One region of the Actinoplanes sp. NPDC051859 genome, then DNA from elsewhere that is predicted to be linked to it. Evidence: riboswitches for the same ligand, from Rfam matches in the RefSeq annotation. Region 1 holds a riboswitch; each other region holds the start of a gene.
The links. Region 1 has a riboswitch for S-adenosylmethionine ahead of ACIA1L_RS26170 (ABC transporter substrate-binding protein). Riboswitches for the same ligand answer to the same signal wherever they lie in the genome.
Positions count from the first base shown of each region.

Region 2: linked by a shared signal. The riboswitch ahead of thrC (threonine synthase) and the one ahead of ACIA1L_RS26170 (ABC transporter substrate-binding protein) in region 1 are both predicted to bind S-adenosylmethionine.
Region 3: linked by a shared signal. The riboswitch ahead of ACIA1L_RS16610 (aminotransferase class V-fold PLP-dependent enzyme) and the one ahead of ACIA1L_RS26170 (ABC transporter substrate-binding protein) in region 1 are both predicted to bind S-adenosylmethionine.

Region 1 is NZ_JBITBX010000011.1:207,722-217,403, reverse strand. It holds gene ACIA1L_RS26175 (M6 family metalloprotease domain-containing protein) at 1-1,595, opposite strand, end outside; SAM riboswitch class IV at 1,709-1,825, shown strand; gene ACIA1L_RS26170 (ABC transporter substrate-binding protein) at 2,052-2,981, shown strand; gene ACIA1L_RS26165 (amino acid ABC transporter permease) at 3,029-3,799, shown strand; gene ACIA1L_RS26160 (amino acid ABC transporter ATP-binding protein) at 3,796-4,536, shown strand; gene ACIA1L_RS26155 (hypothetical protein) at 4,533-5,150, opposite strand; gene ACIA1L_RS26150 (hypothetical protein) at 5,313-5,855, shown strand; gene ACIA1L_RS26145 (amidase) at 5,957-7,429, shown strand; gene ACIA1L_RS26140 (PRC-barrel domain-containing protein) at 7,472-7,828, shown strand; gene ACIA1L_RS26135 (Ku protein) at 7,847-8,845, shown strand; gene ACIA1L_RS26130 (hypothetical protein) at 8,829-9,140, opposite strand; gene ACIA1L_RS26125 (MMPL family transporter) at 9,177-9,682, shown strand, end outside.
Region 2 is NZ_JBITBX010000004.1:231,862-241,543, forward strand. It holds gene groL (chaperonin GroEL) at 1-128, opposite strand, end outside; gene ACIA1L_RS12080 (GNAT family N-acetyltransferase) at 489-1,046, shown strand; gene ACIA1L_RS12085 (hypothetical protein) at 1,043-1,486, shown strand; gene thrC (threonine synthase) at 1,688-2,962, opposite strand; SAM riboswitch class I at 2,973-3,085, opposite strand; gene ACIA1L_RS12095 (ATP-binding cassette domain-containing protein) at 3,231-4,226, shown strand; gene ACIA1L_RS12100 (ABC transporter permease subunit) at 4,214-5,200, shown strand; gene ACIA1L_RS12105 (DUF3263 domain-containing protein) at 5,247-5,609, shown strand; gene ACIA1L_RS12110 (AAA family ATPase) at 5,709-7,916, opposite strand; gene ACIA1L_RS12115 (alpha/beta fold hydrolase) at 8,080-9,682, shown strand, end outside.
Region 3 is NZ_JBITBX010000005.1:553,533-563,214, reverse strand. It holds gene ACIA1L_RS16630 (APC family permease) at 1-143, opposite strand, end outside; gene ACIA1L_RS16625 (universal stress protein) at 223-639, shown strand; gene ACIA1L_RS16620 (STAS domain-containing protein) at 641-973, opposite strand; gene ACIA1L_RS16615 (serine/threonine-protein kinase) at 1,041-2,543, opposite strand; gene ACIA1L_RS16610 (aminotransferase class V-fold PLP-dependent enzyme) at 2,627-3,799, opposite strand; SAM riboswitch class IV at 3,920-4,036, opposite strand; gene ACIA1L_RS16605 (chaplin family protein) at 4,152-4,385, shown strand; gene ACIA1L_RS16600 (methyl-accepting chemotaxis protein) at 4,552-6,156, shown strand; gene ACIA1L_RS16595 (BMP family protein) at 6,165-7,208, shown strand; gene ACIA1L_RS16590 (DUF6461 domain-containing protein) at 7,205-8,176, opposite strand; gene ACIA1L_RS16585 (glutamate-cysteine ligase family protein) at 8,338-9,414, opposite strand; gene ACIA1L_RS16580 (ABC transporter substrate-binding protein) at 9,542-9,682, shown strand, end outside.

The DNA.
Region 1 (9,682 bases):
TCGGTGCCCGCGTGGAAGAGGGCGTCCGAGAGCTGCCGATAATCGCCGATGGTCATCTTCTTTTCAGTGCCGTCGGGGGACACGAAGTCCACCTTGTCGATGTCCTGCGGGTTGGCGTCGATGGTCCAGATGAACGGGGCCGCGTCGGCGTTCTTGGTCTTCGCGAGCAGGACGCCCGAGTCGGGAGTGAAGGAGTCGAAGCCCATCCGGTCGACGACTTCGAGCGTGTAGTTGTCGTACCGGCCGCCGTCGCAGTACGGGTCGGTGGTGGTGTCGCAGGCGGGGCTGCGGTCGCCGCCGTCGAGGGTGACGTTGATGCCGGCGGTGCCGCCCTGCACGGTGCGGGCGGTTACGCGGGACACCACGACGCCGGAGGTGGCGAGAGCGGCGCGGGACAGGCGGACCACCGCGGCGTTGTCGACGATGCCGAGCTTGAGCTTGTTGCGCAGCATGTGCTGGGCGCCCATGGAGGAGCCGGCCATGCCGGGGATGAGCCAGCGGCTGTGCGGGCCGCCGGGGCCGTTGAAGGTGCCGCGGCTGAGCATTTCCCACGGTCCGCTGTAGTCGCGGCGGGCGGGCACCGAGTACGGGTTGTTGTAGTTGTCGCCGACGCCGAGGATGTGACTGAACTCGTGCGCGTAGGTGGACATGCCGGAGCTTTCGGCCTGCACGGAGCTGCCGCTGGTGGCGTTGGGCCAGATGTTCGACGAGGCCGCCCACGACGTCCACTCGACGTAACGGGTGGCATTCCAGTTGGGCAGAGCGGCGTCCGGTGGGCCGAACGCGTCCGAGACCTGCTCCTTGGTGGCGAACTTCATCTCGCCGAACTCCTGCCAGGTCGCCGATTCGTCCTGGCCGGCCGCGAGGAAGAACACGAAGTCGAACTGCGCGGCGGTTTCCTCACCCACGTCGGCGATCCAGGCCGCGCGGGCGTCCGTACGAATGTCGCGACCGCACGTGTCACCGGCCGGGCAACCGAGGCCGCGCTGCATGGAGGTCTCGATACCGTACTCGTGGCTGAACTGGGGCATCTGGTAGACGCCGAAGCTGCCGAGCTCGATGCCGAACCGGCCGCCGGAGTCCTCCATCCAGTATTCGTGGATGGTGTGTCCGCGGTTGAGTCCGCCCGGCTTGTTGAGGAAGTCGCCGTAGAACTCGGGCACGTCGGCGCGCGGTACATCGTGGACACCGATGGGAGTGCCGTAGATGGTGGACCGTTCCGGCTGGGTCACCACGAAGGGCTGGTTGGCGAAGTCGACGAGCACCAGCGCGCCCTTGAAATTGCGGACCGAACCGCGCACTGCGGGGTCCGCCCAGTTGGTGCCCGGCACCGCGACGTAGTCGTCCCAGGTCATCGTGTCCGGCAGCTCGTAGATCTGCGGGTCGATGGGGCTCGGGGCACCGGCCGGGCGGGCCGCGGCCGCGGGTTGGTCCCGCTGCCAGGGTTGGGTCTGCGGCCAGTGCCGCAGCCGCCAGGGAGTGTCCGCGTCGCCGCCCGCAGGCTCGGCGCTCGCCGGCGCCGGGGCCGCCCAGGCCCCGGCCAGGAGCAGCAGTACGGCCGCCGCGGCCGGTCCTACCCGCCTTCGCATGGTCATCGGCCCATCCTGGCAGCTTCAGTGACGCTCATCAATGCCTTGGGTGTCGGGCAGGTGAGCGTGGTCTCACTGACTGGACGGCAAGGCCAGCCCGGCTGCTAGCCTTTCGACCAGGTCATGAGCGCCAGCATCAAGCCCCGGCTTGCTGGCCGGCAACCCTCCTCCGCGGTGGGGTGCCCCGGGTGAAGACCAGGCACGCCGAGCGCAAGCTCGCCGTGCAAGCGTGGCCTGGTTCCCAGGTCATTCCCGACCTAGGAGAACCATGTCTTCCCGCGATCCGATCACACCGGCCCTGACCCAGCGCCGGCACGTCGACATGATGCGGGTCTGCAGCGCCGCCTGTCGCCCCGGCGACGCGCGCTAGCCGCGCCCCACTCCCCCTTCAGTACGCCCTCCCCTCTGCGTGGCGGAGCCCTGCGCTCTGCCCGCGTCGAACACCTGTCATCGGAGAACCCTGTGCGATTCCTGCCTGCCTTCACCCGGGCCGCGGCCCTCGGCATCACCGCGATCCTCGGCACCACCCTGCTCACCGCCTGCGGCGACGACAAGGCCGCCAGCTCGGCCGACAACCCGTACGGCCTGCAGACGCCGGGTGTGCTGCGGACCGGCACGCTGACCGACGCGCCGCCGAACGTCTACCTCAAGGACGGCAAGTTCACCGGCTTCGACAACGACCTGCTCACCGCGGTCGCTGGCAAGCTGAACCTCAAGGTGGAGTTCGTCGGCACCGACTTCTCCGCCCTGCTGTCCCAGGTCAACAACAAGAAGTTCGACGTCGGCAGCTCCTCCATCACCATCACCGAGGCGCGGAAGAAGACCGTCGACTTCGGCAACGGCTACGACTTCGGCTACTTCGGACTCGACGTGCCGGCAAACTCGACGATCACCTCGTTCGACCAGCTCGCCGGCAAGCGGGTCGTCGTCGTGCAGGGCACCGTCCAGGACGACTACGCCAGCGGTAAGGGCCTCAACCCGGTGCGGGTGCCCGACTACAACGGTGCGATCAACCAGCTCAAGGCCGGCACCGCAGACGCCTGGATCGCGCCCGCGGAGATCGGCGAGAAGTCCGCTGCGGACAGCAACTCGAAGATCAAGGTCGCGGCCAAGGAGCTGTCCCCCGCCCCGACCGCCTATGCGGTGGCGAAGGGCAACGACAAGCTGCGCGAGGCGTTGAACAAGGGCCTGGACGAGGTCATCGCGGACGGCACCTGGAAGAAGCTCCAGGAGCAGTACTACCCCGGCCGTCCCGTGCCGGCCGACTTCAAGCCCGGCAGCGGCAAGGCCGCGGGCTCGGCTTCGGCCGGGGCGACTCCGGCGGCCAGTGCGTCCGCCACTGCGTCCGCCACTGCCACGGCTCCGGCGGCCTCCGCGTCGGCTGCTTCCTGACCGCGATTGACACTACGGAACAACGAGTAGGGGACGGTGACCGACGGATGGATGCGCTGAGCACTCTGTGGGAGACGTTCTTCGACTGGGAGTCGATGCGGGCCGCGCTGCCCGAGATGGTTTCGGTCGGGTTGCGCAACACGCTGATCCTGGCGGTCACCGCCGCCCTGCTCGGCTCGATCTTCGGCCTCCTCCTGGCCGTCGCCGGGATCTCGCGGACCCGTTGGCTGCGCTGGCCGGCCCGGGTCTACACCGACGTGTTCCGCGGGCTCCCGGCGGCGGCGACCATCCTGCTGATCGGCGTGGGGCTGGCGCCGCTGGGCATGGAGATCTGGGGGCCGAACCCTTACCCGCTGGGGATTCTGGCGCTGTCGCTGATCGCGGCGGCGTACATCGGAGAGATTTTCCGGTCCGGCATCCAGTCCGTGGAGGCAGCCCAACTGGAGGGCGCCCGCGCGCTCGGTTTCTCCTGGGCCGAGTCGATGCGGCTGGTGATCATTCCGCAGGGCATTCGCCGGGTGTTGCCGGCCTGGGTGAACCAGCTGATCGCCCTGATCAAGGACTCCAGCCTGGTCTACTTCCTCGGACTGGTCGCCAGCCAGCGGGAACTGTTCCGGATCGGGCAAGACCATGCCGCTACCACGGGCAACGAGTCCGCGCTGCTGCTGGCCGGGCTGTTCTATCTCGCGCTGACCGTGCCGCTGACCCACATCGTCAACTGGATCGACCGGCGGCTGCGGAACGGCCGACAACCCGCGGCACCCGACGACGATGACGACCTGGCCCTGTCCGGCGCGGTGAGGGGAACCGAACGATGACCGACGTCGCCACTTCCGTCAGCCTGGCGCTGCGCGACATCCACCTGGCCTTCGGACCGAACAAGGTGCTGCGCGGCGTCGACCTCGACGTGGCCCGCGGCGAGACCGCGTGTGTCATCGGGCCGTCCGGCTCCGGCAAGTCGACGCTGCTGCGCACCATCAACCGCCTGATCGAGCCGGACCGCGGCGACGTCCTGCTGGACGGCCGCAGCGTGCTAGCCGACGACCCGGACCGGCTGCGGCAACGGGTCGGGATGGTGTTCCAACAGTTCAACCTGTTTCCGCACATGAGCGTGCTGCGCAACATCACGCTCGCGCTGCGCCGGTTGAAGCAGCTGTCCGAGGACGAGGCGGTGGCGATCGCCCGTACCCAACTGGATCTGGTGGGGTTGTCGGCCAAGGCCGACGCCCGCCCGGCGCACCTGTCCGGCGGCCAGCAGCAGCGCGTCGCGATCGCGCGCGCCCTGGCGTTGCAGCCGCAGGTGATGCTCTTCGATGAGGCCACCTCCGCGCTCGACCCGGAGCTGGTCAAGGGCGTGCTCGGCCTGATGGCCGACCTGGCCGCCGGGGGCATGACCATGGTCGTGGTGACTCACGAGATGGGCTTCGCTCGGGAGGTCGCCGACACCGTCGCCTTCATGGATCGCGGGGTCGTGCTCGAGGCCGGTCCCCCGGCCGAGATCTTCGAGCGGGCGACCCATCCGCGGTTGCGCCAGTTCCTCTCGCAGGTGCTCTAGAGCGTCTTGATCACCGGGGACCGGGCGACGGTCGCGGCCATCAGCCCGTTCTGCCAGGAGGTCGCCCGGACGATGTCGACCGAGAACATGTACGGCGTCTTCGGCTTCAGGCCGGTGATGACCGCGGAAAGCATCGCGCAACCCTTGGCCGGCTTGACCTCCTGCCACACCAGCGGCGGCTGCGCACCGGAGTTCAGCTGCTGGGAGATGCTGGTGACGCGGTAAGTGAGCACGCTCTTGTCGCCAGTGTCGAGCCAGCGCACGGTGGCTGAGGTGGATCCGATCGTGGTGTCCAGCCCGTCGATCTTGCCGGGCTGGTAGTTTTCGCTGCAGCGCAGATCGGTGCTGCGCCCGGTCTGCGCGGGCGCGGGCGCCGCGGCCGGCTTGGCCGGTGGAACAGTGGCGCTGGGCGTCGGCACCGCCTTCGGCGCGGTCTTCTCCGGGGCCTTCGCACCCTGCTTGACGACGATCCAGCCCGCCGCGGGCTCGGCCGCCTGGTCGGCTTCCTTCGCGGACCCCTTGCCGCCGAGCGCCTCGGGCACATCGCAGCCGCTGAGCAGGACCGGGAGGAGCGCCGCTGCCGCCAGCCGCAGAATCCAGGTACGAACAAGCACCGGCAATCCCTCCCAGGTTGGCGTCAAGGATGGAATCGGCCGCCGGCAGACCGCACTGAGTGCCACCGGGTTGCCGCCCGGGTGTCGGTTCGCTGACAACCTTCAGCGTTCGCCGCCGGGAAGCGACCGGGGCGTGCCACGCTCGGCGGAACGTGGCAGCCGATGGGGGAGGCGACGATGCGGGAGAGCTTCATCTTCGACGCGGTGCGGATCGACCTTGGCACGGACGAACTGCCGGCGTTCCGCAGTTTCATGGAAGTGTTCCGTGGGGCGTTCGAGCACTCTGCGGCTCCGCTGGCGGAAGTGCTGCAAGTGTCCGCCGATCCGGACGATGCCACAGCTGCGGCTACTGCCCTGAATGCGCTGCCAGCGGAGCATGGACCGATCTGCCTCGACGCGCAGGTCCGGGAAGGACGGATCGGGATCGGAGTGCATCGGCTGGTGGCTGCGGGGCGTACGGTGCCCGACACGTTGCCAGTGGCGGCGCGCGAGAGCGGCGACGGCCCGGTGACCGACGGCCTGGTCCGGCTGCTCGAGGAGGATCTGAGCTGGCCGGGCATCCTGACCGTGACCGGCGCCGGGCTGGTGTCGGTTGGCGCCGGGCACATCGCGGTGCTGCAGCTGGAGCTGGTCGGCACCGGCGACGAGGTGCTCCTGCTGTCGGCTGCGGGCGAGCCGCGGGTGGGGGTCAAGCGGGTGCGGTGACCCGGGCCTAGGGCTGATCGGGCTTTTTATTGAGATCAACCTATACGCGGCAGCCACCATTGCCTATCGTTCGATGCGTTTCACCGCGTCGACGACAGGGGATGTCCATGGCCCACGCCGCACCCGACGGACTCACGGCCCAGGCACAGGCACTGGCCGAGGGCACGGTCACGTCGACGTCGCTCGTCGAACGGGCCCTGCTGCGCATCGAAGCAGCTCAACCGACGCTCAACGCGTTTCGGCGGTTGCGGGCCGAGGCCGCGTTCGCGGAGGCCGAGGACGCCGACCGACGCCTCGCCGCAGGGGAACGGCTGCCCCTGCTGGGCGTCCCCGTCGCGCTCAAGGACGATATCGACGTGGCCGGGGACCCCACCGCGTTCGGCTGCGACGGCGAATTTCCGCCGCAGGAGACCGACGCCGAGGCGGTCCGCCGGCTGCGGGCCGCCGGAGCGGTCGTGGTGGGCAAGACCAACACGTGTGAGCTGGGCCAGTGGCCGTTCACCGAGGGGCCGGCCTTCGGCGCCACCCGCAACCCGTGGGCGCTGGACCGGACCCCCGGCGGGTCCTCGGGCGGCGCTGCCGCTGCGGTGGCCGCCGGGCTCGTCGCGGCAGCGCTGGGCTCCGACGGTGCCGGTTCGGTGCGCATCCCGGCCGCCTGGACCCACCTGGTCGGCATCAAACCCCAACGCGGCCGGATCAGCACCTGGCCGCACCCGGAGGCGTTCCACGGGCTCACCGGGTACGGGCCACTGGCTCGCACGGTCGCCGACGCCGCACTGCTGCTCGACTCGGCCGCCGGCAGCCATCAAGGCGACCTGCACCAGCCGCCGCCGGTGCCGGTGCTCCCCGCCGTGGGCCGGGATCCGGGCCGGTTGCGGATCGCGCTGTCGTTCCGCAGCGCATTCGCCGGCGGCATCTCCCGGCCACTGGACCCGGCGGTCCGGCAGGCCGTCGTCGGCCTGGCCGAGACGCTCACCCGGCTCGGGCACGAGGTCGTGGAGGCCAACCCGCGTTACGGGCTGATCGGCCTGGCCTTCGTGCCCCGAGCCGCCACCGGCGTCCGGGACTGGACTCAGCGGGTGCCGGACATCTCGGTGCTCGACCGCCGCACCCGACACACCGCCCGGCAGGGACAGCTGCTCAGCGGCGCGGCACTGCGCCTGTCCTGGGCCGCGGACGCTCCTCTGCGCCGCCGCATCGGCGCCATCTTCACCCAATACGACGTGGTGCTGACCCCGACCACCGCCACCCCACCGCCACGGATCGGCGCCTGGGACGCGCTGTCCAGCTGGAACACGGACCGGGCAATGATCGCCGCCTGCCCGTACGCGTGGCCGTGGAACGTTCTGGGCTGGCCGGGCGTGAGCGTCCCGGCGGGCTTCACCACCGACGGGTTGCCGGTCGGCGCGCAGCTGCTCGGTCCCGCGCACAGCGAGCCGCTCTTGGTCTCCCTCGCCGCCCAGCTGGAGGATGACCGGCAGTGGGCGCGGCACTGGCCGTCCGGAACGCCGGGCAACCCGGAGAATCAGACCGGTCGGGTGCCCCACCCCCGCCAACCCTCGGCCGCCGAGTAGCGCCGCACGTGTGGGGAGGTTCCCCGCGGGGAATACGGTCGTATGTTCCCCGCTGAGAACCTGCGCGACTGGCGCGGCGAGAAGGTCATCGACCCCCAGGGCGACAAGATCGGCGAGCTCGAGGCCGTGTACGTCGACACCGGCACCGACGAGCCCGCGTTCGCCACCGTCAAGGTCGGCTTCTTCGGGCGGCACCGGCTGGTGTTCGTGCCGCTGACCGGGGCGACCGTCAGCCCCTCGGCCGTCCGCGTCCGGTACGCCAAGAAGCTGGTCACCGAAGCCCCCGCGATCGACCTCGACGGCGAGCTCACCGCCGCCGACGAACCGGCGCTGTTCGCCCACTACGAGCTCGTCTATCAGCCAGGCTTGTCAGGCGAGCGCCGACTCGGACGCCGCTAACCGGTCGAGGGGAAACAGATGGCACGGCCGATCTGGAAGGGCTCGATCACGTTCGGGCTCGTCGCGGTGCCGGTGGGGTTGTTCTCCGCCACGCACGCGCACGAGGTCTCCTTCCACCAATACGAGAAAGGCACCACCGACCGGATCCGCAACAAGCGGGTCAACGAGCGGACCGGCGACGAGGTCGATTACGACGACATCGTCAAGGGCACCGACGTCGGCGGCGGCAAGCTGGTCCTGCTGGACCAGGAGGAGTTGGACTCGGTGGCGCCCGGTCGCTCGCGCGGCCTGGAAATCCATCGGTTCGTCGACCTCGCCGAGATCGACCCGGTGCACTACCAGAAGACCTACTACCTGGCGCCGGGCAGCGACGAGACCATGAAGACCTACGCCTTGCTGCGCGACGCGATGCAGGACGCGAACCGGGCGGCGATCGGCACGCTGGTCATGCGCAGCAAGGAGTATCTGGCCGCGATCCGTGCGGACGGCGACCTGCTCGTGCTGCAGACGATGTTCTTCGCGGACGAGGTCCGCAACCCGAAGAAAGAGCTGGACCGGATCCCGGGCAAGGCCAAGGCCAAGCCCGCCGAGCTGGCGATGGCGGCGCAGCTCATCGACTCGATGTCCGGCCCGTGGCAGCCGGCGGAGTATCGCGACACCTACACCGACCGGGTCAACAAGCTGATCAAGGCCAAGAAAAAGGGCAAGGAGGTCGCTGTCGCGCCCGAGGTCGCCGAGCCGACCAACGTCACCGACCTGCTCGAGGTGCTGCGGCGCAGCGTGGAGGCCGCATCGTCCGGCAAGAAGGCCGCGGTCCCGCCGAAGAAGACCGCCACATCGACTTCGCCGAAGAAGAAGGCTCCCGGTTCGTCTTCCCCCAAGAAGGCTGCCGGTCCGGCGAAGGCCAAGAAGGCGACGGCGAAGAAAGCGACGGCGAAGAAGGCGACGGGGAAGAAAACGCCTGCGAAGAAGGCGCCAGCGAAGAAGGCGACGGGAGCTGCTAGGAAGGCTTCGTGACTTCCCGCAGACCCAGCTCCCAGCGGTGCCGCCGCTGATCTGCGGTCTGCTCCCACCAGGGCGTGCCGCGCTCGCCGAGGGCCACCTTTGCGGTCTGGACGCGGGCGCGAGCAGGCGCCGGGTCCTGACCCGCGCGTAGTGCGGCGCCGACGTCGCGACGGGCGGCCATCAGTGCCCGGCGCAACTCCGCCGCCACGTCCTCGGGAATTGCCGGATCTGTCGCGCGCCAGCGCCGGCCGGACACGACGATGAAACGCCCGTCCTCGGTGGTCTCCGGCGGTTCCTTGGTCGCCATCACTCTCCTCGCCGCGATGCCCGTTATGGTCGCTTCGTGAGCGCCTTGGCTCGTTTCGTGGTGGACCGACGCTGGTGGGTTGTGGCGGCGTGGTGCGTGTTGGCTTTGGTCGGCGGGTTCGCGGCGCCCAAGGCGACGGCCGCGCTGACGTACGACTTCTCGCTGCCCGGGCAGGCCGGATATGAAACCAACGAGGAGATCTCCCGGCTGTTCGGCAACGGCGGCGACCTCTCCCCCGTGCTGCTGTCGGTCAAAGATCCGAACAGGGATCCGTCCAGGGCCGGGCAGTTTCGCTTCGCGGTGCAGGGTGCGCTGCCCGGCGCGCGAGTCAGCACGTACGCGGAGCAGCCTGAGCTGATCCGCGGCGACATCGGCGTGGTCGTGGTCTACCCGCCGCCGGTGCCGGGCGGCGACCCGTACGCGGCGGCATTGCCCGTGTTGCAGCAGGTCGCGGCCGCTCAGGGTGCCACGGTGACCGGCAAGGACGCGCTGGCGTCGGAGACCGGCAGCGGCGGCGGGGCCAGCGTGCTCGCCGAGACGAT
Region 2 (9,682 bases), on a different contig from region 1:
CACTTCTTCTCGAGCACGACGTTGCGGCCCTTGGGGCCGAGCGTCACCTTGACGGCGTCAGCGAGCTGGTTCATGCCCCGCTCGAGGCCGCGACGAGCTTCCTCGTCGAATGCGATGATCTTGGCCATTCGGCTGTGTCCTCCTGGACATTCGCGGCGCCGGGCCTGCTCGGCCTAGCCCTCCGCACGGTGAGGAAACGCTTTCGGACGTCACCACCTGGCGATGCGACGTCCGGTAGGTCGAGCCGGATAGCCCGCGACGACCGGTCCCGTGCTGCGACACCGATGGCGGCGCCGTAGCCGTGACCCCACCGTCCCGACCTGCTGGCACTCACGTGGCGCGAGTGCCAAGAACTTGTTTAGCACTCTCGGGGGTCGAGTGCAAGGACAACGACCACCCCCGGGGACCGTACGGGAGAAGCGGCGCGGGGAGCTGCAATAGCGCCATCCCCCTTGCCTGACCCCGGACAAACAGGTAGTACAAGCAGCATGACCAGCACTTTGGCGCCAGCGCTCGCCGTGCACCGGGTGCGGGCCGATGACGCGGCTCGGATGCGTGCGCTGCGGCTCGAGATGCTGGCCGACAGCCCACTCGCCTTCCTGGAGACACTGGCCCAGGCGGCCGCCCGCCCACACGCAGACTTCTGCCGCCGCATCGAGTTGGCAGCTGGCGGCCCCCGCCTGGCTCAGTTCGTCGCCGATCCGCACAGGGAGACCGGCCCCCACGGGGAGAACAGCCACGCAGGTGGTCGGCTGATCGGCCATGCGGGCGGGACGGTGCTGCCCGAGGATCCGGCGACGACGGTGGTTTTCGCGGTCTACATCACCCCGGCGCACCGCCGGACCGGTGTGCTCGACTCCCTGCTGGAGGCGGTGGCCGAGTGGTCACTCGCCAGCGGCCGGCGCGAGCTCATGCTCGAGGTGGTGCTGGGCAACGACCGGGCGGTGCGGGCGTACGAGCGGTTGGGCTTCGAGGACACCGGTGTGCGAGTCCCGCACCCGGTCATTCCCGGCCTGCGCGAACTGCAGATGCGCCGCCGAGCATGACCGGGCGGCGGTGGCGGCTGACGCGGTCGGTGCTCACCGCCGTCAACGGCACCACGCTGGCCGGGCTGGGGATCGCCGTGCTGACCGGTGCGAAGGTGCGGCGGGGCCGGGACGGCATTCTGGTCGCGGAGGGTTACCGGCGGCGGATTCCGCCCGCGAGTTGCTTCACCGTCGGGTCGGTCATCATCACCCGGCGGTCCGCCGAGTGGCTGCTGCACGCTGACCGCGCCGAGCTACTCGCCCACGAAAGCCGGCATGCAGATCAGTACGCCGTCCTCGGTCCGCTCTTCTGGCCGGCTTACTGGGCGGCCTGTGGTTACTCCTGGCTGGCGACCGGCACCTACGGCAGTCGGAACTTCTTCGAGCGGCACGCGGGGCTCGACTCGGGCGGCTATGCCGAGGCGCCGCTGCGACCACGGTGGCGGCGGAAAGCTCCGTAGCGAAGTTTGGTCGGGAGGACGCGCGCACAGCGCCTCCGGCACTGGGTCGTTGGGCCCCAAGAGATTGTCGCCAAGCTCGAGGTGGGGCCGCGTACGGCGTCGCGTCCTCCCGCGTAGAGCATCCTGCCGATCCCGAGATCCGCGCGCAAGACCTCGCGGGTAGGAAATCTCGACGTACGGCTGATTACTGACTACACAGTGTCATCCCAGCAATCCGGCGTCGCGGGCGCCGCGCAGGGAGGGCTGGATCCGGTGGGTGGGGCCAACCAGTTCGGCGACCGCGTCGATGGTTTTCAGGCCCTCGCCGGTGTTGTAGACAACCGTCTCCTTCTCAGGGTCGAGCCGGCCGCTTTCCACGAGCTTCTTGAGCACCGCCACAGTCGTGCCGCCGGCGGTTTCCGCGAACACACCGGTGGTCCGGGCGAGCAACCGGATGCCCTCGCGGATCTCGTCGTCGTTCGCGTGGTCCATCCAGCCGCCGGTGCGCTGGACGGCCTCGATGGCGTACGCCCCGGCTGCCGGGTCGCCGATGTTGAGCGACTTCGCGATGCCGGTGGGCTTGACCGGCACGATCTGGTCGGTGCCCTGGTGCAGCGCGGCGGCGATGGGGTTGCAGCCGGTGGACTGGGCGCCGAACACCGTCCAGCCGTCCGCGGGCGCCTCGACCAGGCCGATCTCGACGAGCTCGCTGAACGCCTTGTCCACCTTGGTCAGCAGTTCGCCGGAGGCCATCGGGATGACCACCTGGGCGGGGATGCGCCAGCCGAGCTGTTCGGCCACCTCGTACCCGAGCGTCTTGGATCCTTCGGCGTAGAACGGGCGCACGTTGACGTTGACGAAGGCGGTGTCCTCGAACTCGTCGGTTTCGACGAGCTCGCCGCAGAGCCGGTTGACGTCGTCGTAGGAGCCGTCGATGGCGACGAGGTCGCCGCCGTACACCGCCGAAGTGATGATCTTTCCGGGTTCGAGGTCGCCGGGGATGAACACGATGCTGGGTACGCCGGCCCGGGCGGCGTGCGCGGCGACGGAATTGGCGAGGTTGCCGGTGGAGGCGCACGCGAAGCGGGTGAAGCCGAGCTCGCGGGCGGCGGTCAGGGCCACAGAGACGACCCGGTCCTTGAACGAGTGGGTCGGGTTGGCCGAGTCGTCCTTGACCCACAGCGGCGCGCGCAGGCCCAGCTCGGCGGCCAGGGCGGGCGCGGCGACGAGTGGGGTCAGGCCGGGGTCGAGGGTGACCCGCGTGGCCGGGTCCTGGCCGGCGGGCAGCAGCGCGGCGTAGCGCCAGATGTTCTGCGGTCCGGCCTCGATCTGCTCACGGGTGACCGCGGCGAGAGCGGCGGCGTCGTAAGCGACTTCCAGCGGCCCGAAGCACTCGAAGCAGGCGTGCTGCGCGGCGAGGGGGAACTCGGTGCCGCAACCGCGACAGACGAGGGCGCGGGCGGGGCTGGTGGCGGGGGCGTCGACGGTCGACGTCATACGAGGCTCCTTCTCATCTTTCCCAGCTGCTGCTGGGACGGAATTAGCACCTGCCACGCTCGATGCGCGTGGTGGTTGCCGGGGCGTCGTCGGGCCGTATCCCTCAGCCCCTCTGGATGAGGTATTCAGTTGTGTCATCGCCACTTTACGTGGCCGCGGCGGATTGCCAAGAGGATCGTCCCGAAGCGTGGGCCTCGCCTCCCCGCCCCGGTGGCACACGTTGCTTAGGGTGACGGACGTCATTCCCCCACAAGCCAGGAGGTTCGGCGTGGCCGCCGTCCTTGAGATCGAAGGTCTCCAGAAGACCTATAAGACCCGGAAGGGGGTGCGCAGGGCACTCGACGGCTTCGACATGGTGGTCGAGTCCGGCCAGGTGCACGGCTTCCTGGGTCCCAACGGCTCGGGCAAAACCACCACCCTGCGTACCCTGCTCGGCCTGATCCGGCCGAACGCCGGCCGGATGGCGATCCTCGGCCGCGAGGTCCCCGCCGCGCTGCCCGAGATCGCCGGCTCGGTCGGGGCGATCGTCGAGAGCCCGCAGTTCTTTGGCAACTTCACCGCGCGCGACACGCTGTCGCTGCTCGCCGACGCGGGTGGCGTGGCCCCGCAGCGGGTGGACGAGGTGCTGGAGCTGGTCGGGCTGCGCGACCGCGCCTCGGACCGGGTCAAGACCTACTCGCTCGGCATGAAGCAGCGCCTCGCGGTGTCGTCCGCGCTGCTCAAGAACCCCAAGCTGCTGATTCTGGACGAGCCTGCGAACGGTCTCGACCCGGGCGGCATCCGCGAGATGCGGACGTTGATGCGCAACCTCGCCGAGTCCGGCATGACGGTCGTGCTGTCCAGCCACATCCTCGCCGAGATCCAGCTGATCTGCGACTCGGTGACGATCATCGCCGGCGGGCGCCGGGTCGCCGCGGGTGCCGTCGCTGACGTGCTGGCCCAGCACGCTTCTTCGGCCGTGCGGGTGCGGATGGAGACCCCGGAGGGCCTGTTCGCCGCGGCTACCGCGCTGCGCGAGCTGGGCGCTCAGGTCAACCTCGAGGGGGATCACCTCATGGTCGCGGCGGTCAACCAGCCGAGCGCGATCACCCGGGCGCTGGCCGAACGCGGCCTGTTCGTTTCCGAGCTCAGCCCGGTCACGGTCGACCTGGAAAGCGTCTTCCTCGAGCTCACCGGCACCGCGCCGGTGGCGGGCGAGCACCGCCAGGTGGATCAGACGGTCATGGCCCAGTCGGGTCCGGCGCAGGGTGGGTGGGGACATTGAGCCTGTACACGGCAGAGACCAAGCGCTTCACCAAGCGCCGCTTCACCCGCTTCTTCGTGCTCGGGCTCGTGCTCGTGCTCGGGGCGATCTCCGTCGGCATGTTCTTCACGAACCAGAAGTCCACCCCCGAGGTGGTCGCGGCCGCGGAGAAGGAGGCGGAGGCCAGCTTCCAGCGGGATCTGGCGATGTCCGTCGAGCAGAACAAGATCTGCGCGATTCAGCCGGAGTGCACCCAGTGGACACCGACTCGCGAGGACTACCAGGCCGAGTGGTACATGCCCTCGACCTTCAATTTCAAGAAGCACTTCGGGGCGATGGCGACGACGCTCGCCGCGTTGCTCGCGGTGCTGGCGTTCGTGCTCGGCGCTTCCTTCGTGGGCGCGGAGTGGAGCAGCGGCGGCATGATGAATCTGCTGCTGTGGCGGCCACAACGGATCAAGGTGTTGAGCACGAAGTTGGCCGCGCTGCTGGTGGTGCTGACCGGCATCACGGTGGTGCTCTCCGCCGTGTGGACGGGCATCTTCGCGGTCATCGCCAACCTGCGCGGCACGCTGGACGGCATGACCTCGGGGGCCTGGCAGTCGATGCTGCTGATGGAGCTGCGCGGCCTGGTCCTGGTGCTCGTCTTCGGCGCGGTCGGCTTCGGCCTGGCTTCGATCGGCCGGCACACCGCGGTGGCCATGGGCGCGGCCATCGCCGTCGTCGTGTTGTTCCAGTTCGGCCTCGGCACGGTGCTGGCGATGGCCCAGGTGTCCTACGCGGAGAAGTACCTGATCCCGACCTGGGTGGCGGCATGGATGGACAAGTCCTACAAGATCACCGACTGGAACGCGCCCTGCCTCAACTCGGCGACCGGCTGCGAGCCACCGACGATGACGATCGAGTGGCCGGCGGCGGGTGGCCTCTTCGCGGTCACGGTGGCCGCGGTGATCGCCGCAGCAATGTGGACTCTGCGTAGCCGAGACATCACCTGAGGTAACTTCGGCCGAAGGCGCGCGGCGGGGAGCGACGACTGCCACTATGGTGGCGTTCCCCTCCGCGCTGCCTTCCATCACCCCGAGGTCACCTATGCAGCCCGACGCCGCCCCGACCGACCAGCAGCACGTCCCGGCCCCCCGCAGTGCGGAGGAGGCCGAGATCGACACCGAACAGCCCGCCCTCACCGAACGCGAGCAGCAGATCCTCGCCTTCGAGCAGAAGTGGTGGAAACACGCCGGCTCCAAGGAGCAGGCGATCCGCGACACCTTCGCGCTCTCGTCGACCCGCTACTACCAGGTCCTCAACAGCCTGCTGGACAACCCGGCCGCGCTCGCGCACGACCCCATGCTCGTCGGCCGCCTGCGCCGCCTGCGTTCCACCCGAGCCCGCACCCGCCGCCGCTGATCAAGACGCGGGTCAGGCGGCCGGGCTGCACCCGGCGCCGCTGATCAAGACGCGGGTCAGGCGGCCGGGCGGCACCCGCCGCCGCTGCCACGAGGCGCTCTAGCCGGGGGCGTGCGTCTCCGCGTACGCCTCCAGCCAGGCCACCTGCACCGGGTCGAGCGACGCGCGCACCCGCTTGCGGGCAGTCGCCACGTGCTCGGCGGTCACCGTCGTCGCCTCCAGGGACTCGCGCATGGCAGCCAGCGCCGCCTCCCGGATGAGCGCCGCACAGTCCGCCGCTGAGAAGCCCTCCAGCTCCGCGCCCAGTACGTCCAGGTCCACGGTCTCGGCTAACGGCACCGACGTCGACGACGCTCGTAGGATCGCCGCACGGGCGTCCGCGTCTGGTGGTGGCACGAAGACGAGTCGTTCCAGCCGCCCGGGCCGCAGCAGGGCCGGGTCGATCAGGTCGGGCCGGTTGGTCGCGCCGATCACCACGACGTTGCGCAGCGACTCCACACCGTCCAGCTCGGTGAGCAGGGCGGCCACGACTCGGTCGGTGGTGCCGCCGTCGGTAGCCTGGCCGCGGGTCGGAGCCAACGCGTCCACCTCGTCCAGGAACACCAGGGTCGGCGCGGCCTCTCGGGCACGGCGGAACAGCTCCCGGACCGCGCGTTCACTGTCGCCGACCCACTTGCTCAGCAGCTCGGCGCCCTTGACCGACAGGACGTTTGCTTTGCCCGTACCCGCAATGGCTTTGACCAGGTAGGTCTTGCCGCATCCGGGCGGCCCGTAGAGCAGCACGCCGCGCGGGGGTTGAACGCCGAGCCGCGCGAACGTGTCCGGATAGGTCAGCGGCCACAGCACCGACTCGGTGAGCACCTGCTTGACCTCGGCCATGTCCCCGACGTCGTCCAGGGTCACCTGGGCGACCTCGAGCGTGGATTCCGCCATCGAGGTCGGCCGGACCACGTCGAGCGCGGCCTCGAAATCGGCCATCGCCACGGTGGGCGACTCGCTCTCCTTCTGCCGCAGGGCCGCGCGGACCCCAGCCTCGCGGGCCAGGGCACCCAGGTCGGCGGCAACAAATCCGGGGGTACGCCCGGCAACGTCGTCCAACCGCACGTCCTCGGCCAGCGGCATCCCGCGGGTGAGCACGCGCAGCTGTTCGCGCCGCATCGCCGCGTCGGGCAGCGGCACGGCGAGCTGAACCGCCAGCAAGTCGGGCGCGCGCAGAGACGGGTCGACCTCCTCCGGCCGGCTGGTCGTGCAGACCACCGCGGCCCCGGAGCCGACCAACTCGGTCAGGATCTGCCGAAACACCGTGGCAAGCGGACCCGCCTCGTCCCGCGGCGCCAGCGCTTCGACGTCGGCGATCAGCAGCACCGTCGGACCGCCGGCGCGGACGTCGCGGGCCAATGCCCGCAGCCGGGTCGCGGCGGCGTCGTTCGTCAAGGCGGCCAGCTCCGGCGCCCACACCGGCAGCACAGTCGCCCCGACGCCGGCAGCAACCGCCCGGACCAGCGCCGACTTGCCCGAACCGGCCGGACCGGACACCAGCACACCGAGCGACACCGTGGTGCCCAGCCGGCCCAGCACCTCACCGTGATGAAAGCCGAGGTCGAGCAGCTCGGTCAGTTCGTGCGCCTGAGCGCGCAGTCCGGGCAGATCGTCCACGCTGGGTGGCGGCGTGTCCGGGTCGGTGGACGCGGGCTCGGTGCGGGCCGACTCGGCCGCGGGGCGGGTCGGGGACGATGACGGCCCGTCCTGCCAGGCGACGATCGTGTCCATGGTGACCAGCGCGGCGTCGCCGTCCGCGACCTCCACCACCTGCAGCAGCGTGCTGGTCCAGGCGTAACCGACCCGGTTGGCCAGGCTGCGCCGGGCCGCCTCGACCAGCAACTTGTGCGCGGCTTCCGGCAGCACATCCTGCGGCAGCAGGGACACATCGTCACCCGCGGTGACCACCTTGCCCAGCAGCGCCAGGCGCAGCATCTCGGGCGACACGAGCGCCACGATCTCGGCCGCCCCGGTCAGGGTCACCCGCCGCGCGGCCACCACCGGCACGGGAGTGACGGTCACCTGCCCGCCGTCGCGCAGCCCCAGGTTGCCGATCGTGAGATCGTCGGCGTAGAGCAGCGCACGGCTGGCGCCCGCCTCGGCCCGCGCGGCGATGCCCGCGGTCGTCCGGCGGCCGGTCAGCCGCAGCGGATCGCCCACGTTGACCGCCAGCGCGGCCATCACCTCGGGATGCAGCCGGACGATGCCTCGCCGCGCGTCGAGCGCCGCCGGCCGCTGGGTCACGGTCAGCGTGAGATCTTCTGGCACCGGGCAGACCTTCCATTCGACCGAGGGGGCTGATGATTACGCTAGCGCCGCCGGTCGCCCTCAGCCCCTCGCCCCTCGGGGACACAGGCTCGGGACACAGCGCCCGGGGACAGCGGCCAGGTTCACAGCTCCCGCTCAGCGGGCCGCCGCTAGCGTGGTGACCATGCGTGCCCTCACCAGACTGCGACGTGCCCTGCCTCGCCCGACGCGGCGGCGGGTCGTCGGGGGCACTCTCGGCGTTGTGCTCCTCGCTGCCCTGGTGACCTGGGCGGCCCTGCCCGAGCGCACGTCCTTCACCGCCACCGACCAGCGGATCACCGTGCTGTCCGGGCCGTCGGGCAGCGAGCCGGTCACCCTCGACACCCGCTTCTACCTGCCCAAGGACACCGATGGCAAGGTGCCGGCCGTGCTCCTGGCGCACGGCTTCGGCGGCACCAAGAACTCCGTCAGCGAGGACGCCGAGTCGCTGGCCGACCGTGGTTACGCCGTCCTGACCTGGACCGCCCGCGGCTTCGGCAGCAGTGGCGGGCAGATTCACCTGGACAGCCCGGACCACGAGGTCAAGGACGCCCAACGGCTGCTCGACTGGCTCGCCGGCCGCCCCGAGATCCGCACCGACGCGAACGGTGACCCCCGCGTCGGCGTGGTCGGCGGCTCGTACGGCGGCGCGCTGGCCCTCCTGCTCGCCGGCCAGGACCCGCGCGTCGACGCGATCGTCCCGCTGATCACCTGGAACGACCTCAGCACGGCGTTCTTCCCGCAGTCCGCCGCCGGCGTCACCGATTCCGGCGTCTTCAAGAAGAGCTGGGCCGGTCTTTTCTTCGGCAACGCCGCACCCACCGGCGCCGGCGCGGCATCGGGCTCCGGCTCTCGCTCCGGCGAGGGCTCCGGCTCTCGCTCCGGCGAGGGCTCCGGCTCCGGCTCCGGCTCCGGCTCCGGCGAAGGGTCCGGCTCCGGCGAAGGGTCCGGCTCCGGCGAGGGATCCGGTTCCGGCGAGGGGTCTGGCGCAGACTCCGGCGGGGCGACTCCGGTGGCGCCGCCTGCGCAGGCCGGGCGGCCGGATGCGACCAGCGACCCGGCGTGCGGCCGATTCGCCGCCGACGTCTGCGCGGCGTACCTGAAGATGGCGACGACCGGCGCGCCGGATGCCGCGACCACCGCCTTGTTGCGCCGGTCCAGTCCGGCCACTGTGCTCGACAAGATCAAGGCTCCGACGCTGCTGATCCAAGGAGCGGTGGACACGCTCTTCCCGCTGTCCGAGGCGGACGCCAACGCCCGCGGCATCGCGCAGACCGGCACCCCGGTCCGGGTCGCCTGGTTCACGGGCGGACACGACGGTGGCTCCGGCCCGCAGACCGACCAGGACCGCACCAAGTTCCTCACCGCGCAGTGGCTCGACCACTACATCAAGGGCGAGGGCGAGGCGCCGGAGAACAGCTTCACCTACTCCCGGGTCGCCGGGTTCAGCGCGCTCGACCGCGGGCTGGTGACGAACGGCTACTCCGACCCGACGTACCCGGGACTGACCGGCACGGCCCGCACCGAGGTCGCCGTCGACGGCAAAGCCCAGCCGATCGCCAACCCGCCGAACGGCAACCCGGGCGCACTGTCCTCGCTGCCCGGCGTGGGCGGGCAGGTCAGCACGTTCCTCGGCCGGTTCGCGGGCGACCTGCCCGGCCAGCACGCGAAGTTCGACTCCGCCCCGATCGGGCAGGCCATCGAGGTGGTGGGCGCGCCGAGCGTCCAGCTGCGGGTCGCCTCGCCGA
Region 3 (9,682 bases), on a different contig from region 1:
GCGACCTTGCCGGTGAGGGCGTACACGCCGGTGCCGAGAATGTCGCCGACCACGAAGAGCAGCAGCAGCCCCGGGCCGATGACCCGGTTGAGTGCGGGCTGTCCGGTCGCCTGGTCCGTTTCGGGGGAGCCCGCCTCTGCCATAGGTCCGAGCCTCGTACACCCGGCCCGATCTGTCGAGTGTGGGTTGTCCGCGGGCGCGCCGTGCAGCAGGATCGATGGCATGCGCATCGTGCTCGCCGCGAATCCGGAAGCCGATCAGCCCTGGGTCGCCGACGCCGCGGCGGGCCTGGCCAAACAGACCGGCGGGACGGTGGCGGTGGTCGCCGTCGATGAGGTGGAGTTGGAACGGCTGACGTCGGTGCCCCGTGCGGTGTTTGCGGAGCGCGCCGAGCGGGCCGCGACCGCGGCGGTGGATCGGCTGGCCGCCGCCGGGATCGAGGCCGCCCGGACGGTGCTGGCCGGGCGGGCGCTCGACCGCATCCTGGCGTTCGCCGACGAGCAGGAGGCCGACCTGATCGTGGTGGGTTCGAGCACCCGGCCCAAGGTGGCCGAGCGCCTCCTCGGCAGCGTCCCGCTCGATCTGATCAAGCGGTCACCGCGGCCGGTCGTGGTGGTGACCCACCCACAATCGACGTAGGTCAGATCTCCTCGGGGAGACCGAAGACGTCCGCGAGGCCGGTCACCAGGATGGCTTTGCGCACCGGCTGCGAGGGATTGGTCAGCGTCAGTGTGACGCCCTCCGCCGCCGTCGAGTTACGCGCGCTGACCAGAGCGCCGAGGGCGTAGGAATCGATGAAGGTCAGGCGGCTGACGTCCACGTGCAGATAGCGGCAGCCGGTGCCGCGGGCCGCCGAGACGAGACTGTCCCGCACTTCGTCGGCGCAGTCGAGGTCGAGGTCTCCGTCTAACGCCGCGGCGAGCAGTCCCTGCGGAGTGACCGGCTCGTACGCGACCAAGGTGTTCCTGGACATCTGAGAGAGGATAGCCGGGTTCGGTGGATCCGGCTCGCCGAGCGGCGCCGCCCCGACCCGACGGCGCTCACCGCGCGCCGCGATCCACCAGGCGAAAGCGCAGGCCGTCAGCGCTGGTTTTCAGCGGCGCGACAAAGACGACTTTGCGGTCGGCGTTCCACTGCACGGCGCCGTACTTGGCGCTGGCGATCCGGTAGCCCGGTCCGTCTGGAGCGCCCGTGTCCGCGAAGGCGAACAGCGTTTCCTGGGTGACGTCGCAGGCGGTGGCGACCAGCACGAGCAGACCCTCCGGAAGGAGGCGGACGCCGACGCACCGCGGCGCGCCGAAAGCGTCCGGAGTCGTCGACTGGATCAGGTAGTCGACGCCGGCCGGGACCAGGACGAACACCCCGTCCTCACCGGTGTCGTCGGCTGCCTTGGCCGGGCCCTCGATCGGCAGGGTGAGGTCCCGGTCGATGTCCGACATGCGCAGCCGGACCCGGCGTTTGCCGGCGAAAGCGTCACCGTCCCGGCTGGCCGCCGCGGCGCTGGGCGGCGGCGGTGCGGGCGCGGCGGCCGGTGCCGCTGGCGGTGCAGACTGCTGCAGCCGCAGCGGACCGGTGAGGACTCCGGCGACGACGAGCGCCGCGGCGCCCAGCATCGCCGCGGTCGCTACGACGATCTTGCGACGGTGCCACGCTCGGGGTGCATCGTCTGACGACCTCTCCGGCGCGGCGGACGAGCGCAGCAGAGTGGCGGATTCGGCTGCCGGTGGGGCGCCCGCCAGGAGCGTGTCGAGCAGCTCACGCGCGGTCGGCCGAGCCGCCGGGTCCTTCGCCAGGGCGCGCTCCACCAGGCCGTGCAGCAGGATCGGCAGGCCGGTCAGCTCGGGTGGCTCGGTCAGGATCCGCATGGCCGTGGCGGGCGGCGTGGGTGCCGCGAACGGGGTCCGTCCGGCAGCAGCGTGCGCGATCAGGACGCCCCAGGCGAACACGTCAGCCGGGAAGCCGACAATGTGCCGGTCGGCCGGCTCGAAGCGCTCCGGCGCCATGTAGGCGATCGTGCCGACCATGTGCCCGGTCGCGGTGTGGTGACTGGTGGCCTCCTGTGGTCGAGCGATGCCGAAGTCGATGACCTTGATGCCGCCGGGTGGAAGCAACACGTTGGCCGGTTTGAGGTCACGATGGATGACCCCGGCGCCGTGGATGGCGGCGAGTGCGGTGGCGGTGCCGATGGCGAGGCTGTGCAATGCGGAACCCTGCAGCGGTCCCCGTTCCTTGAGAACCGTGTCGAGGCTCGGCCCATCGACGTACTCGACGACCAGATAGGGCGGATCGTGATCGGGGTCGGCGTCGAGGACTTCGGCGGTGCTGAACGGAGGCACCTGCTGGGCGCGGTTGACCTCGCTGCGGAACCGGTTGCGGAAGCCGGGATCGTGGGCGAATTCGGGGCGGACCATCTTCAGAGCCACCAGGCGCCCATCGGGCGCCTCGCCGAGATACACGGCGCCCATGCCGCCGCGTCCGAGCCGGGCGCGCAACCGGTACCGGCCGATCCGGTGCGGATCGCCGGGCAGGAGCGGCCGGCTCATCAAGTCCTCATCTCAGGGCTCAGCGAAAGCGCCTGCGGGGCGCAGCGTTGGCACCCTACCGCCCGCGCGAGCGGTCCGGTCCGCTACGAACGGGTGCTGATCAGCGCCCCGAGAGCGGATACCAGCCGGTCCACGTCGTCGTCGCGGGTGCCGAGGCCGAAACTCACCCGCAGCAGCCCGGGGGTGCCGTCCCCACACGGTGTGGTGGCCTGCCCGGCGATGAGTCGCCGGGTCAGCGGGTGGGCGCAGAACTGGCCGGCGCGGACGCCGATGCCGTACCGGTCGGCGAGGTGGGTGGCGATGCGGGCCGGGTCGTGGCCGGGCAGGGCGAGCGACACGATGCCCACCCGCGGCGCTGCGCCGCGGAATGCGGTCACCTCGACCGCGCCGGGGATCGTGGTCAGCCCGTCGCGCAGGCGGGCCAGCAGTTCCTGCTCGCGCGCCTGCAGAGCCGCCCGATCGGCGCGGTGCAGGGCTGCGCACACCGCTCCGAGTGCGGCTGCGCCCAGCAGGTTAGGGGTGCCGCCTTCGTGCCGTGCCGGGCCGGTCGTCCAGGTCACGTCGCCGGGCTGGTCGCCGACCGCTGCGCTGGCGCCGCCGCCACTGAGGTACGGCGGTGCCGCGTCCAGCCAGTCGGACCGGCCGGCCAGCACTCCCGCGCCGAAGGGGGCGTACAGCTTGTGGCCGGAGAACGCCAGGTAGTCGACGCCCAGGTCGGTGAGCAGGACGGGGGAGTGCGGGGCGAGTTGAGCGGCGTCGACGGCGACCCGGGCACCGTGGGCGTGTGCCACGTCGGCGATGCGGCGCACCGGCCAGATCTCGCCGGTGACATTGCTGGCGGCGGTCACGGCGACGAGCGCGGGTCCGCGTACGGTCGCCAGGGCCCGCTCGACGGCAGCGACCGCCTCGTCCGGGGTCTCCGGGCAGGGCAGGCGCAGTTGCCGCGGCCACGGCAGCAGGTTGGCGTGGTGTTCGGTGTCGAACACGATCGTCGTGGTGCCGTCCGGCAACGCCCGAGCCAGCAGGTTCAGCGCATCCGTGGTGTTGCGGGTGAAGACGACGGCGTCGGCAGGGCGGGCACCCACGAAGGTGGCGACGCGCTCCCGGGCCCGCTCGTACGCCCGGGTCGAGGTGCGCGATCGGATGCCGGTGCCGCGGTGCACGCTGCCGCACCACGGGATGAGGTCCTGCACGGCGTCGGCGGCGGCGCGGACGCATGGCGCCGACGCGGCGTAGTCGAGGTGGGCGAAGCGGATGCTGTCGCCGTTGGCGAGGGCGACGTTCGCGTTGGGGTCGACGACGTCGAGGTCATGCCGAACGGCCCTGCCGACAGAAGTGGTGATCACAGATTGCTCCCCGGGTCGGGGGCCGGATGAGGCCCGCGCTTGCCCGCGCCGGAGTTGGCACAGGCCCGGTCTTCACCCGGGGCACCCCATCGCGGACGCAAGGGTTGCCGGCCAGCTAGCCGGGGCTCAGTGCTGGCACTCATGACCAATGCCGAACTTAGCAGACACCCCCGTAAGAGTGTTCTCTCGGCAGTGTGCCAACCGCCCGTGATCCGACAATTACCTTGAGTGTGCAGTTGTTGGAACAAACGGAAGGAAAGCTATGAAACTGGTCAAGGGATTGCTCGTCGCTACCGCGACTGCGGCCGCGGCCCTGGCGTTCAGCGCCGGACCCGCGAGTGCGCACGTCGCCGGGGACGACTGGGACACCACCAACGTCGGGCTGCTGAACGGCAACAGCTTCGACACGTCGCTGGAGATCCCGGTCAACATCTGCGGCAACAGCCTGGCGATCCTGGGCATCGCCAGCGGCAGTGCAATCTGCATCAACCACTGACGTCAATCGGTAGCACCGGCGTCCGGAACGGGGTGGCACGCAGGATCACCCAATCCGGACGCCGGGGTCGCCCGAACATCCGCTTAACCACTCAGTCGCGCTGTGCCGATGCCGAAGGGGGAAATGCGGCAGCTGTACGCCGCCACCCAAGCGGAGGGATGACCACGTGCGGCGGTTCTCTATCGGCACCCGTCTGTTCGGGACCTTCGCCGCTGTCCTCGTGCTGCTGCTCGGCGTTGCCGCGATGGGCTTCGCCACGATCGTCGCGCAGCGGGGTTCCGCGAACGACGTCCGCAGGCTCGAGGTGGCGACGCGACAGGCGGAGGAGATCAAGACCCACGCCGCCCTGCTCAACGGCTGGCAGGCCAGCTACATCAACGACATCTACCGGCTCGGCGCCGCCCGCGCGATCGGCGGCGACTCGGTCGCGTTCAAAGCCTGGCAGCAGGAGCGCGACACCTTCCGCACCTTCCTCTCCCAGGTGGACATCGGCAACTTCAACGGCACCGAGAAGGAGCTGTTCCAGCAGGTACGCGCCGAACTCAACACCTACATCGAGGTCAACGAGAAGCTGGGCACCGCGTACGAGCCGGGCACGCCGCAGGCGCTGTGGAACGCCGACCAGATCGCCATCAACGACAGCTTCAACAGCTACTACCGGATCATGGTCCACGCCCAGAAGCTCGCGACCTCCGTGGACGCCCGCAGCATCGAGGCCGTGCAGGCTTCCGCGGACTCCGCGCAGCGGGCACAGTGGGCGATCGGCCTGGCGACGATCCTGGCGCTGCTGCTCGGCGCCGGATCCGCGTGGGTCGTGACCCGCAGCATCGTGCGCCCCGTCGGCGCCGCCCGCGACGCGCTGCGCCGGGTGGCCGATGGTGACCTGACCGAGACGCCGAAGAGCAAGTGGCACGACGAGGTCGGCCAGATGGCGGTCGCGCTGGGGCAGGCGGTCGACTCCGTGCGTACCATCGTGTCCGACGTCGCGACCCAGGCGGACGCACTCACCCGGACCTCCGCGGACCTGGACGCCGTCTCGGCGGCCTTCAGCAAGAGCGTCGGCGACACGTCGCTGCAGGCGGACCTGGTCGCCGGGGCCGCGGAGGACGTCAACCGCAACGTGGACTCGATGGCCTCCGGCTCGGAGGAGATGGGCATCTCCATCCAGGAGATCTCGCGCAACGCCACCGACGCGGCCACCGTCGCCGCCGAAGCGGTCGCCGCCGCCGAGACCGCCAACGGCACCGTCGCCAACCTCGGCTCGTCGTCCTCAGCCATCAACGACGCCGTCCGACTGATCACCAGCATCGCGGAGCAGACCAACCTGCTCGCGCTGAACGCCACCATCGAGGCTGCCCGCGCCGGCGAGCTCGGCAAGGGCTTCGCCGTCGTCGCCGGTGAGGTCAAGGACCTGGCCCAGGAGAGCGCCAAAGCCGCTGAGGAGATCGACGGCCTGGTCAAGGCGATCCAGGGCGACACCGAGGCGGCCGTGGTCGCCATCGGGCACATCGGCGGGGTCATCGCGCGGATCAGTGACTACCAGACCAGCATCGCCGGAGCCGTCGAGGAGCAGACCGCCACCACCGTCGAGATGAGCCGGGGCGCGGTCGCCGCATCCAGCGGCACCGCCAGCATCGCCGAGAACATCCGCGCGGTCGCCGCCGCCACGTCGGTCACCTCGGCCGAGGTGGCCCGCGCCCGCGAGGCCGCGGCCGAGCTGACCCGCATGTCCACCACGCTGCGCGACGCTGTCGGGCAGTTCCGGTACTGAGGATGCAGATGCGCAGAAGGATCACCGCCGCCCTGCTGGCCGCCGCAGTCGGGCTGCTGTCGGCCTGCACCGCCGCGCCGGTCACCGGCACGACGGACACCAAGCTCATCGGCCTCGGCAAGGAAGCGATCCACGTCGGCATCGCGTACGACAGCGCGGGCCGCGGCGACAAGAGCTTCAACGACGCAGCAGGTCAGGGCATCGACCGGGCCAAGAAGGACCTGCTCATCCAGGCCACCGAGACGACCACCAAGTCCGAGGACGACGCGGGCCGGACGGCGGCGCTGAACGAACTCGTCACGGCCGGCGCCAACCCGGTCATCGCCGTCGGCTTCCTCTACGCAGGCGCGGTCAAGGCCGTCGCCGAGCAGCACCCGGACCGGCTCTTCGCGATCATCGACGACGACTCGGTGCAGGCCAAGAACGTGGTGTCGCTGATCTTCTCCGAGGAGCAGGGCTCGTACCTGGTCGGCGTGGCCGCGGGCCTGGCCACCAAGAGCGACCGGGTGGGCTTCATCGGCGGCGTCGAAGTGCCGGTCATCGGCAAGTTCGGCGCCGGCTTCGAGGCCGGCGTGCACAGCGTGGACCCGGATATCCGGGTCGAGTCCCGCTACCTGAGCAAGCCGCCGGACTTCAGCGGCTTCGGCGCCCCGGACAAAGGCAAGGCCGCGGCCGCCGCCATGATCCGCAACGGCGCGGACGTCATCTACACGGCCGCCGGCGGCTCCGGTGCGGGCTCCTTCGAGGCCGTGGCGGCCGCGGGCAAGGGCGTGTGGGCCATCGGCGTCGACACCGACCAGTACGCCACCGCCGACGCCAAGGTGAAGAACCAGATCCTCACCTCGATGCTCAAGCGCGTCGACAACAGCGTCTTCCAGGAGATCCAGGCGTTCATCAAGGGCGACCGCTCCGGCGGCTCCCGGCGCTACGACCTCAAGGTCGACGGCCTCGGGTACGCGACCTCGAACGGCGCGCTGAAGCCGTACGTGTCCCGGATGGAGAAGGCCCGTTACCGTATCCTCAGCGGCGCGGTGAAGGTGCCGCAGAGCTAGTTCTGCAGTGCTTTCTCGATGTCGGCGCGGAATCCGTCGTCCTCGCCGAGGCGGTCGCGCACCGGCAGCAGGGCGGCCCGCAGAGCCACCTGCGCATCGCGGCCGAGCACGCCCCGCAGGGCCATGGCTAGTGCCCGTAGCTCCCCGGCGGGTTCGTTCAGCCAACGCCGGACCTCGCGGCCCAGCGCGGAATCCCTAGCCACCGGTTGCCCGGCACCGCGTGCCGCCTGGGCCAGGGCTGCATCGAGTCCGGGAGTCTCGTCCACCGCTAGGGTGGTGGCGAGGCTGCGCACCTGCGCCACCGCGACCTCCCGGGTGCGCTCTGCGCCGGCCTGCTCTGCGGCGGCGAGCAGGTCCGCGAAGCGGCGTCCGGACGGCAGCAGATCGGCGGTCCGGACCGGGCCGGCGAACCACGGCTCGATCCGCGCGGACAGCCGGGGGGTGCCGAGCGGGTCCTCGGGGAGCCGCGAGCCGGTGAGTCGCTGGGCGAGGACCATCGCCTTGGCCTCGGCGTCGCGCCAGGTCTCCTCGTCCTCCGCGGCCGGCTCGTGCAGCCCGAGCGGGCGCATCAGGTGCCGCAGCAGCTCCGGATCGGCGCCCCAGGTCAACTCCGGAGACGGGTACGCCGGATCGAACGCCACCGTGGTGGTGCCCGCCACCGCGTAGGTGAACCGCAACGCAGTGTCGTCCCGCAGCACCGACAGCGCTTCGGTGCCGCGGGACACGGCTTCCAGCAGCGTGTGGTCCGCGCCCTCGGCGCTGTTCAGCTCGATCACCACGCTCCACCGGCCGAGTGACAGGGCAGCGGCCGCGCCGTCGAGGTCCGGGCCGGTACGCTCCGCGAACGTGTCCGGGTACGCCCCCATGCGCAGCAGGGCGGCCCGCTCGTCGGTGCCCTTGACGAAGGTCAGGCAGAACCGCGGTCCGAGTTCCGCCGCCCGGAGCTGGGCGTACGCGAGGTCATCCACGCCGCCAAGACTAGGGCACGTCTCACGGATCATGACGGCCTGCGCAGGGCCCAGCTTCCGCCTCGCAGCGCGATCCGTACGGCCGAATACCACCCCACGTGCGAGACGAAACCTGGACCTCGGCTCGGCATCGCCATGATCCGTAAGACGCACCCTCAAGCTCAGCGCGCGTGCGGCAGGGCGACACGGTCGAGTGCGTCGTCGGCGGGGCAGCGGCCGCGCATGACGTAGTTGTCGATGAAGGTCGCCACCGCGTCGCGCAGGTCGCGGGACGTTCCCTGCCGGGCCAGCGACTCGTACGCCGCCACGAAGCACAGCCGCCCGGCGGTAGCCAGCATCGGGTCGCTGAGTGCGTCCCGGGCCGCGCGATCCCACAGGCCCGGCGTCGTGCGCAGTGGCGCCGTGGCGGCGATCGCTTGGGCTGCGGCGGTCGGGTCGTCCAGCAGTGCTGCGGTGACGGCGATCGGGATGCGCCAACCGGTGCCCGGCTGCCGGTCGGCTACGTCGATCTCCAGGTGGCCGCGGGCGGCGACCGGTGGCCGGAAGGTGCGCAGGTGTCGGCTGAGTGCGGTGACGTCGGGGCGCTCGTCGGATCGGGTCCACGCGCGGAAGGTCCGGTCGGTGCCCGCCACCGGGGCGTCCAGCACGCGGGCGGCCCAGTCGGCCCGCGGATCGCCGCCGCACCGGGGGAGCCGGCGCAGCGCCTGGCGGTTGCTGCGCCAGCCGGTCGGCCGCCCGTGCCGCAGCGGAGAGTTGGCGAAGGCCGCCGCGAGCACCGGGGCAAGATCGTGGGCCAGGGTCCAACGGCGGTGCAGGCCGAGCAGACCGTCGGAATCGAGTCCGGCTTCCAGGCCGATCCGGACTCCGGCGGTTGCCCAGGCTGCGGAGGCGCCGGACGCGGCGGGGTCGACGGTGTCGGACGCCTCGTCAAGGAGCGCCAGGCCGTGCTCGTGGAGCAGGGGCAGCGGCATGGGCAGGTCGTCGGTCATCCGGGAGATCGCCGCGTCGATGCCGGGGGAGGGCGGGCCGCTCACCACGGCGACTCGGGGCGAGCGGGCGGTCAGAAAGCCGTGCCGCAGGCGCGGCTGCTGCGAGTGCAACGACCTGGTCAGCGGGCCGGGGAGGCCGGGCTGTGTCACCAGCAGGTCCACTGCCGCGCCGACGAATCCGGGCCGCGCGGGGGTGAACGCACTGGCGGCGAGGAGAACTTCGGCGGCTCGTTCGGTCAGCGTCAGCATGGCGCTAATCCTATCGCACCCATAGAGAATGTGGGAAAGATCATGTGACATCGACAGGCTTGCATCGCCTAGTGGTTTCATCGGTAAGGTGGGCTATTCCTTTCGCCGGATCGATCCGAGGACGGCCATGCGCAGACATCTGCCCCTCGCCCTAGCCGCAACGCTGCTGGCCGGCGGCCTGACCGCCTGCGGAAACGGCGGTGGCGGCGGCTCATCGACCGCCGCGTTCGATCCGGCCACCTGCCAGGGCGGCACCCTCGCGGTGCTC